3 regions of the Pseudomonas sp. GNP014 genome follow, and region 1 is predicted to be linked to each of the others. Evidence: riboswitches for the same ligand, from Rfam matches in the RefSeq annotation. Region 1 holds a riboswitch; each other region holds the start of a gene.
The links. A riboswitch is a leader RNA that binds a small molecule or an ion and turns the genes downstream of it on or off. The one in region 1 is predicted to bind cobalamin.
Positions count from the first base shown of each region.

Region 2: it holds a riboswitch for cobalamin, as region 1 does, so the genes downstream of both, ACXX9E_RS29815 (cob(I)yrinic acid a,c-diamide adenosyltransferase) here and cobW (cobalamin biosynthesis protein CobW) in region 1, are expected to answer to the same signal.
Region 3: it holds a riboswitch for cobalamin, as region 1 does, so the genes downstream of both, cobO (cob(I)yrinic acid a,c-diamide adenosyltransferase) here and cobW (cobalamin biosynthesis protein CobW) in region 1, are expected to answer to the same signal.

Region 1 is NZ_JBTGUS010000001.1:4,064,331-4,067,600, reverse strand. Features, by position in the region: gene cobN (cobaltochelatase subunit CobN) at 1-369, opposite strand, end outside; gene cobW (cobalamin biosynthesis protein CobW) at 373-1,446, opposite strand; cobalamin riboswitch at 1,547-1,756, opposite strand; cobalamin riboswitch at 2,507-2,728, shown strand; gene ACXX9E_RS18195 (CbtB domain-containing protein) at 2,849-3,046, shown strand; gene ACXX9E_RS18190 (CbtA family protein) at 3,058-3,270, shown strand, end outside.
Region 2 is NZ_JBTGUS010000019.1:33,116-36,385, reverse strand. Features, by position in the region: gene ACXX9E_RS29820 (hypothetical protein) at 28-156, opposite strand; partial or broken gene ACXX9E_RS29815 (cob(I)yrinic acid a,c-diamide adenosyltransferase) at 1,041-1,587, opposite strand; cobalamin riboswitch at 1,701-1,923, opposite strand; gene ACXX9E_RS29810 (hypothetical protein) at 2,122-2,367, shown strand; gene ACXX9E_RS29805 (hypothetical protein) at 3,065-3,223, shown strand.
Region 3 is NZ_JBTGUS010000001.1:3,086,439-3,089,708, forward strand. Features, by position in the region: gene ACXX9E_RS13905 (PQQ-dependent sugar dehydrogenase) at 1-662, opposite strand, end outside; gene ACXX9E_RS13910 (hypothetical protein) at 729-1,313, opposite strand; cobalamin riboswitch at 1,477-1,708, shown strand; gene cobO (cob(I)yrinic acid a,c-diamide adenosyltransferase) at 1,790-2,401, shown strand; gene ACXX9E_RS13920 (cobyrinic acid a,c-diamide synthase CobB) at 2,398-3,270, shown strand, end outside.

The DNA.
Region 1 (3,270 bases):
GAGCTCCGGGTCGGGGCGATCATCGCCCGGTACCAGAATCACCTGCACGCCGCGCTCCGACAGCTCGACCAGCCGCTCGACGCCGTAGCGCCAATAAGCGATGCCGCCGTGCAGCGAGATCAGAATCACCTTGGCGTGGCGTAACACCTCGTCGACGTACAGATCGACCGACGCGTGATTCTGCACCTGCATCGGGTTGGCCAGACGCAGGCTCGGGTAATCCTCGGGCAATTGCTGCGCGGCTTCGGCGAGCAGCGCCAGGCTGGAATCGCCGCTGCACAGGATCACCAGCTCGGCGGGGGTTTGGCCAAGGTCGGCAATGTTGTCATCCGACACGAAACCGCCGGGCTGGGTCCTGAGCAGGTGCATGGTTTAAACGCTGAGCGCGGCGCGCAGTTGCGCTTCGAGTTGTGCGGCGTCGAGTTCCTGACCGATCAACACCAGACGGGTGACGCGCGCTTCATCGGCGCCCCACTGACGGTCGAAATGCTTGTCGAAACGCGTGCCCACGCCTTGAATCAGCAGGCGCATTGGCTTGTTCGGAATGGCGGCGAAACCTTTGACACGCAGGATGCCGTGCTTGACCACCAGCTGCGTCAGGGCGTCGAGCAGCAGGCTTTCGTCGGCTTGCGGCAGTTCGATGGAGATCGAATCGAAGGCGTCGTGATCATGGTCATCGTGGTCGTCATCGCCTTCACCATGGTGGTGATCATGATGGCTGTGGCGGCTGTCGATGTGTTCTTCGGAACCGGCGCCGAGGCCGATCAGCACGTCCAGCGGCAGACGACCGTTGCTCGCTTCGATGATTTTCACCGCCGGCGGCAGTTCTTCGGCGACTTCAGCGCGTACACGCGCCAGATCTTCAGGGCTGGTCTGGTCGGCTTTGTTCAGAATGACGAGGTCAGCGCTGGCCAGTTGATCGGCGAACAGTTCGTGCAGCGGCGATTCATGATCGAGGTTCGGATCGAGTTTGCGCTGGGCATCGACCTGATCCGGGAACGCAGCGAAAGTGCCGGCGGCCACGGCCGGGCTGTCGACCACGGTGATCACCGCATCAACAGTGCAGGCGCTGCGGATTTCCGGCCACTGGAAAGCCTGCACCAGCGGTTTTGGCAGGGCCAGCCCGGAAGTTTCGATGAGGATATGGTCGAGATCGCCGCGACGGGCCACCAGTTCGCGCATCACCGGGAAGAACTCTTCCTGAACGGTGCAGCACAGGCAGCCATTGGCCAGTTCGTAGACCCGGCCGGTGGCTTCTTCTTCGGTGCAACCGATGGTGCATTGCTTGAGGATTTCGCCGTCGATGCCCAACTCGCCGAACTCGTTGACGATCACCGCGATACGACGGCCCTGGGCGTTGTCGAGCATGTGCCGCAGCAGCGTGGTTTTGCCCGAACCGAGGAAGCCGGTAACGATGGTGACGGGGAGTTTGGCCAGTGTTTTCATCGGTATGCCCTTTGGCAAATCGGCGGGCATACGGGACGAGAACCGGCAACGCGCATGCGCGCCGGAAGCGTTCGCCACCGGATCACCCCGCCCGGTTGTAGTGAGAATCTGTGACGAGGCAGGTCTCCTGGCTGACGGCGTTCAGGCTTGGCCTGGCATTCGCTGCGCCTTCCCGCTGGCTCTTTGATCGAGCTGGCAGTGGCGTGGCAGCGAACTTCACCGTTCACAGTTGCGGGGGCAGCCGCGGCTTTGACCGCGTTCCCTTCTTAGCTTCGGCATGTGCCGAAGAACCTCGAAAGCGCAAGGCTACGCATGGTGTGGGGATGGGTCAATGTTTGGATTGGGGGTGTATCCGTTTCTGCGGGTGTTGCTGATTAGGGTTCCGCCCTTACGGCGGGTCACTTTTTCCAGACGCCGAAAAAGTAACCAAAAAGGCTTTACCCTGACGTTCGGCCCTCGCCTAGGCTCGGGTCCCTTCGCTCCGGGATCTATCCGGGGGGCATCGCCTCCGGTTTGCTGCGCTGCACCTCCTCTCGATGTGTTTGGCTGCGCCAAACGGTCGCTACGCTCCCACCCCCGGCTAAATCCCTCCACTCAGCCTGCCGACGGGCGCTGAGATCAAAAGCGGTACTCGAGCTAACGCTCATTGTGTTGAGTGGTGAGAAGCAAGGGCTGTGTGCTGTGTGCTGTGGGCTGCCTTTGCTTTTCTGTGGGAGCTGGCTTGCCAGCGATAGCGGCCTGACAGCCGACCAAGCTCTCGCAGACTGCTCGCGATCCACCTGTAGGAGTAAGCCTGCTCGCGATGACGACCAGCCAGACGACCAACGTCTACCCGTTGACCTCAATCCCTGTGGGAGCTGGCTTGCCAGCGATGGCGGCCTGAAAGCCGACCAGGCTCTTGCAGACTGACGCCGGGGGCAGCCTTTTTGGTTATTTTTCGCTGGGCCGGCATTCCGGCGTCTGGAAAAAGTGACCCACCGTAAGGGCGGGAGCCCAATCAACAACACCCGCAGCAACGGATATGCCCATTCAATTGACTAAATTCCCCCCCACATGCTCTCCTACACAACTTGTTACGGGTGCCCTTCACAGGGTGAAACGGGAAACCGGTGAATCATGTGCTTTACTCAAAGCCATGTCAGTCCGGTGCTGCCCCCGCAACGGTAAGCGAGCGAAGTGTCAGATCCACTGTGTCCCTGCGGCATGGGAAGGTGACGCTTGCAAGTCGGCCTGACGCCAACCCCTCGTGAGCCCGGAGACCGGCCCGCAACACACAGCGCGCATTTGCGTCGCTGAACCTGACAACCCGCGGTGGGCGGGCGCTGTTCGAACCTCTGCGTGCCTGACTCGCAGGGGTTTTCATGCGCTCTATTCACCCGCTGACACTCCAGAGGGAAGCGCCATGTCGATCATCAGCAGCACCGCCAGCAACACAGACAAAATCGCCAGCACCGCCACACTGAGCCAACGCCTGATCGCGGCGTTCTTCACCTCGATCCTCGGTGCCGGCCTCGTCTACTTCGCCGGTTTTTCGCACATCGAAGCGGTGCACAACGCCGCTCACGATACCCGCCACAGCGCCGCGTTCCCGTGCCACTGAGACCTGCCGACATGATCAAGCGTATTGCGCAAACCGCAGGTTTTACCGGGCTGCTGGCCGCCCTGCTCCTGACGCTGCTGCAGAGCTTCTGGGTTTCACCACTGATTCTGCAGGCTGAAACCTTTGAAAAAGCCGAACCGGTTGTTGCGGTCCACGAACACGCTGCCGGCACCGCGGCGCACACCCACGACGCCGAAGCCTGGGAGCCGGAAGACGGCTGGCAG
Region 2 (3,270 bases), on a different contig from region 1:
GCTTGCAGCACCAGTCCCGCCGGAGCATTACGTCACCACGTCGCCGCGCAGCAGCCAGCAGTTCGGCACGGCGGCCTTCGACATCGTCGGATCAGCAGGATCGGCATGCCGCCGCATTTCGGCGAGCAACGGCTGACCGCATGGTGCGCGGATCACATCAGCGTGCCATCTTCAACGACCTCATCTGGTGCCGGTTCCAGGTAACCACAGCGGTGCGGCTGTCGGCCTCGGCAATTGCGTGGCCGGGTGCGGCGAGACTTTGAACTCAGGCGCCCATCGCCGCAACAGGTGTCGAGGCTGGCGCCGTAGGATGGCGGACCAGCTTCGTCGGCGACGGCGATGCGCACGCCTTCGAGCAATGGTTCGGCGGTGATCGCTCAGCGCCAGCAATTCCCACGGCAGATGACAGCGCTACCTCGCAACTGCTGGCCAAATGCTTCGCACACATCAGAACACGGTCCAGGTCATTGGTCGCTGGCCTGCACCAGGTCAAGGTGCCGGCTCGGCAACTCGGTCCCGTTTCGCGGGAAAGCACGCCGTACCAGCGCCAGGCCTTCGGTAGAGGCTGCCTTCGAGCAATTGCACATAACGCAGGAGTTGCGACACCAGTTCGGCCAGCACGCAGCAACAGTAGATACAGTTGATACTTGGCCAGGCCCAGCGCAGCGCGCCGAAGGTCTGCGCCGTTGCGCAGTTTCGTCGATCACGCCAAGTACAACGATGCCGCGCGGTCGGCGCTTGATGGCGTGCCGTTGGATAAGTTTAGTCGCACCTTCGATCAGATCAATCGGCCTCGGCAAGGCTTCCACAGCGGAAGCGCAACTGTCCCTCTCGCCCGACCATCCACATGTCCAGTTGATCACCGGCGCACCATGACACACTGAGAATCATGGGATCAAGAAGTCCCAGGCCGCACTTGAAGACGCGCGCCTTGCGCCTGGTACGATGCAGAACGCGCGGCGCAGCAGTGACGGTTGGTCTTTGCCTGACCCGGAGCCGCGCAGCGATCGACGCCGCCGGGCAGTGACATGGCTCGTTCGAAGTTCGACGCCTTTCTGCGCTTTGATGCCGCCCTCGAAGGCATGTTTGACATGCCCATTTCGGTGACGTGTCACCCATGATCATTTGCTCACCACTGGCTCGGCGAGGTGACCACATGCTGCGTTCTGGCGGACACGCCCTGCAGTTCGCTCAGTACCCGATCGAGGTCGAGGTTGGCCGTGCTTGAGGGCGATGTTCGATTCATCCGCCGCGCCACCAGGCCGATCAACGGATCGCGCAACGGCTGGCGAACCTTCCAGCACCGCTTCGGCGGCACGATATCACGCTGACGATAGGTTTCCATGAAGACCCTCGCCCGTGCGCGTGAAAGCCCGCCACTTGCTCAGGAAGCGGCGAAAAACATCTTCGCAGTACTATTTCGCCCTGATGAACTGCGCCACGCCGCACTGCATGCCATCGCCCATCAGCAGCATGCCGAACGCCGAACTGCTTTTGCCTTGCCGTTTGCCGGTCAGCAGGCCGGCGCCCAGACCGCGCTTCATCAGGCGCCGAGCGATCAGCTCGTCGATCACAGCTTCGCTGCATGCGCGCCAGATGACGTTCATCACCTCAGGGAATTCGTGGTGGGGGAGCTTCCCGTTCAGGCTGAATACGGCGCAGGCGCGGATGACGGCGAAAGGCCTGGCATCGCCACGTCGATGCGCTCGATGGATCAGGCCGGTCTCCGGGCTCATGAGCAGCGATGCGCCTCGCTCACGCCTTCCCGCTCTGTGGAGGCAGTGGCTCAGAGGCGCAGCTTGCTCATTGCCGTTCCGGGGCAGCACGGGATTATGATGAGCTCTTCGCACGAAGACAGATTCACCGGCTTCCCTGTTGGCTCTGTGGACGGGGTCACAAGCACCTGGAACGACCACGAAGGGTTAAAAGATTGGGGTGGAGCATACAATTAAAGGGGACATGGATCGAATGACTGATGATGGATCTCTGACACCAATATGTGCACACTGATACAAGTGGTATCGAAGAGCCATGCTTTCCCCGGAAAAGCCATCGCCGACGATCGATGATGACAATCCAGAGGCATGATCATCAGCGACCCGCGCCCTGGAATCCTGGCCCGTGCTTGAACACTCGTTCGACTGTCTCGACCGTTCCGACGCCATCACGGACAGCGAGCACGCCTTACTCGAGCGTGACGGAGACACCGATCTTCGAGTTGCTCAGCGAGCAGCCTTCGATAGCGACATCATTTTGCTGGCCGCACCCCCAGCCGGCGAACGGCAGCAGGATCGCAGCGCCAACACCGTCGCCGATCTGTTTATAGCGGGACTAACGGTCGCCTTCATCACTGCCACGCGGCGCTGACCACGGGTCGACAACCTCGACCTGGTCGCCCAGGCCCTGCAGGACATTGCCAGCGACGCCAGACGCATCGGCTTCGCCGTGATCTGCGCGGCTTCGGCTCCCTGTTCGTCGCCCCGCAGAAGGCCGGCGCCGGCGCCAGCCCCTGAAGAGTGCAGGAGGCATGGTCGACGATCTACAACGCAGAACCTTCACCTCGCGTCGCCTCGTACTTGCCAGCGCCTACCGGAAGCTGCGCAGCGAAGCCAGCGAGTTCTGGCCCAGGGCGTCGCCGTGCTGTTCAAGGGCCCATGACTACCTCCAGTTGAACCATCGAGCGCGTCAGCTCCTCTATGATTCAGAATGCGTTCATCAGGAGGTCGGTAATCACGAGACCCGACTCGCTTTCGTCATCGCCCTGGCCGGAGGGCTCACCGCCCTGCGGTGAATCCTGTCACCTGCGAGTCTTCCGACGGCACCGGCCCCATCACCGGAACTACCCCGACCGAACAAGCCCTGATCCCGACAGTGAACATCGCTCCGGCGGTCAGCTGGCCCGCCGGCGGCAAACAGTCCCGCTGCAGGCCGGCGCCCAGTGGCCGCGTTGCCGAAGGCCTCGATGATCCCGCGCTGGCTTTACGTGCCCAGATGGTGACGTGCTGGTCGCCGAAGCCGACGCCGGCCGAAGCCGGACGACAGCGGCGGCGTCGTTGGCTGGGTCATGAAGAAGGTCATGGGCAAGGCCGGTGCCGGCATTGCCGAGCCGAACCAGCGTGTCACCCTGCTGCGCAATGCCGATCACGACGGCGTAGCGGAGACCCGCACAGTATTCCAGAAGAACCTGATTCGCCGTTCGGCGCATGACACTGATGGGCGATGAGCCTGTATGCGCGACACGATCGCCTGCTGCGCTCCGCTACGAAGTAC
Region 3 (3,270 bases), 980 kb from region 1:
ACGGTGACGTACAGCTTGCTGCCGTCCTTGCTGGCGATGACGTTTTTGGTCCAGTGGTGATTCAGCGTGCCGCCCGGAAGATCGGTGACCTTGATCGGCTGCGTCTTGATCTCGGTCGCGCCGGGTTCGTAGTGAAAGCGCAGCAGGCGATCGGTGTCGGCGACATACAGGTCATTGCCCACCAGTGTCATGCCGAACGGCGAGTTGAGGTTTTGCAAAAATACTGTGCGGGTCTCCGCTACGCCGTCGTGATCGGCATCGCGCAGCAGGGTGATACGGTTCGGGCTCGGCACGCCGGCACCGGCCTTGCCCATGACTTTTTTCATGACCCAGCCACGAATGCCGCTGCTGTCGTCCGGTTTCGGCGGGGCGTTGGTTTCCGCTACCAGCACGTCACCATTGGGTAGTACGTAAAGCCAGCGCGGATGATCGAGGCCTTCGGCAAACGCGGCCACTTGGGTGCCGGCCGCAGCGGTTGGTTTGCCGCCGGCGGGCCAGCCGACTGCCGGAGCGATGTTCACTGTCGGGATCAGGGTCTTGTTCGGTTCGGGCAGTTTCGGTGACGGGCCGGTGCCGTCGGAGACTTGCAGGCTAGAGGATTCACCGCAGGCGGTGAGCCCTCCGGCGAGGGCGATGACGAAAGCGAGTCGGGTTTTGCGCATTACTGATCTTCCCTATGAATGCATTCCTAATCATAGAGGAGCTGACGCGCCCGATGGTTCAACCGCTTAGCCACGGGCCTCTTTGAACAGCACGGCGATGCCCGGGTGATAGTTGCCGGCTTCGCTGCGCAGTTTTCGGTAGGCGTAAGGGAAGTACCAGGCGACCGCGCAGGTGTGTTCCTTTTGCAGATCGTCGACCATGTCCTGCAATTCTTCAGGGCTGGCGCTGTGCTGGGCCTTTTGCGGGGCGACGAACAGGCAGCCAAGCCGCAGATCACTGGCGTAGCTGATGCGTTTGGCGTCGCTGGTAATGTCCTGCAGGGCCTGGGTCAGGTTGAGGTTGTTGACCCGTGGCCAGCGCTGCGTGGCCTGAATGAAGGCGCGGTCGTCAGTCCCGGCGATAAACAGATCGGCGCGGGCGTTGCGCTCGCCATCCTCGTTCTGTTTGCGGGTGGGCGTCTGGCTGAGGGTCACCAGTTCGGCCATCCAGGCTGCCGCCGAGAGCAATCCGAGATTGGCGTTCTCGTCATGCCAGTAAGGCGTGTCGCTGTCGCCGCGCACGGCGTTGTAACGGTCGATACAGTCAAACCAGCGTTCAAGCACCGGGCGCAGGAATTCCAGGCGCGGGTTGCTGATGATCATGCCTTGCATCGTCATCATCCTTATTGTTGTGATGGGCTTTTCCGGGAAAAGCATGGCTCTTTGATATCACTTGTATCAGTGTGGCACAAGATTGGCGTCAGATAATTGATCGACGGCAGTTATTCGACCGATGTCCCCCTCTTTAATTGACGCTCCACCCCCAACCCTCTAACCTTCGCGGCTTGTTTCAGGTGCTCTGTGACACCCCGTCGACAGAGTGAAACAGGGAAGCCGGTGAGGGTTGTCTTCGCGCGAAGAGCCACCACAATCCCGGCGCTGCCCCCGCAACGGTAAATGAGTAAAAGCTGCGCCTTGAGCCACTGCCTCGACAGAAGCGGGAAGGCGCGCAGCCAGGCGCATCGCCGCTCATGAGCCCGGAGACCGGCCTGATCCATCCAGCGGCATCACGGTGGGCGATGCCAGGCTTTTTGCCGTCTATTCTTGTGCCTGCCCGCCGTTATTCAGCCTCAACGGAGAGCTCCCCCATGACTGATTCCCCCGAGCGTGATGAACGCCATCTGGCGCGCATGCAGCGCAAAAAAGCCGTGATCGACGAGCGCATCGCCAACTCGCCCGATGAGTGCGGTCTGGTGCTGGTGCTGACCGGCAACGGCAAAGGCAAAAGCAGTTCGGCGTTCGGCATGCTTGCCCGCGCGATGGGCCACGGCATGCAGTGCGGCGTGGTGCAGTTCATCAAGGGCCGTAACAGCACCGGCGAAGAGCTGTTTTTCCGCCGCTTCCCGGAGCAAGTGCGCTTTCATGTGATGGGCGAGGGTTTCACCTGGGAAACCCAGGATCGTCAGCGCGATATCGCCGCCGCCGAAGCGGCGTGGGAAGTGTCCCGCGAGCTGTTGCGCGATCCGTCGATCGGCCTGGTGGTGCTGGATGAATTGAACATCGCCCTCAAGCACGGCTACCTCGACCTCGATCGGGTACTGAGCGACTTGCAGGCGCGTCCGCCGATGCAGCACGTGGTCGTCACCGGCCGCGCAGCCAAGCCGGAAATGATCGAGATGGGTGACACCGTCACCGAAATGGGCATGCTCAAACATGCCTTCCAGGCCGGCATCAAAGCGCAGAAAGGCGTCGAACTTTGAATCAGCCACGTCACTGCCCGGCGGTGTTGATCGCTGCGCCGGCCTCCGGTCAGGGCAAGACTACCGTCACCGCTGCGCTGGCGCGTTTGCATCGCAATCAGGGGCGCAAGGTGCGCGTCTTCAAGTGCGGCCCGGACTTTCTCGATCCGATGATTCTCGAGCGCGCCAGCGGTGCGCCGGTGTATCAACTGGACATGTGGATGGTCGGCGAGCAGGACAGTCGGCGTTTGCTGTGGGAAGCGGCCGCCGAGGCCGATCTGATCCTGATCGAAGGTGTGATGGGCCTGTTCGACGGCACGCCATCAAGCGCCGATCTGGCGCGGCATTTCGGCGTGCCGGTACTTGGCGTGATCGACGGCACCGCGATGGCGCAGACTTTCGGTGCGTTGGCGCTGGGCCTGGCGAAGTATCAACCGGATCTACCGTTCGCTGGCGTGCTGGCCAACCGCGTCGGCACCTTGCGTCACGCGCAATTGCTCGAAGGCAGCCTCACTGAAGGCCTGCGCTGGTACGGCGCGCTTTCCCGCGAAACCGGAATCGAGTTGCCGAGCCGGCACCTCGGTCTGGTGCAGGCCAGTGAGCTCAATGACCTGGATCTGCGTCTCGACGCGGCCGCCGAAGCATTGGCCAGCAGTTGCGAGGTAGCGCTGCCACCGGCCGTGGAATTTGCCGCGCCTGAAGTCATCACCGCCGAACCATTGCTCGAAGGCGTGCGCATTGCCGTCGCCCGCGATGAAGCCTTTGCCTTTATCTACGGCGCCAGCCTCGACCTGTTGCGGGCGATGGGCGCCGAGTTGAGTTTTTTCTCGCCGATCCGCGACACGCAATTGCCCGAGGCCGACAGCCTGTATCTGCCTGGCGGTTACCCG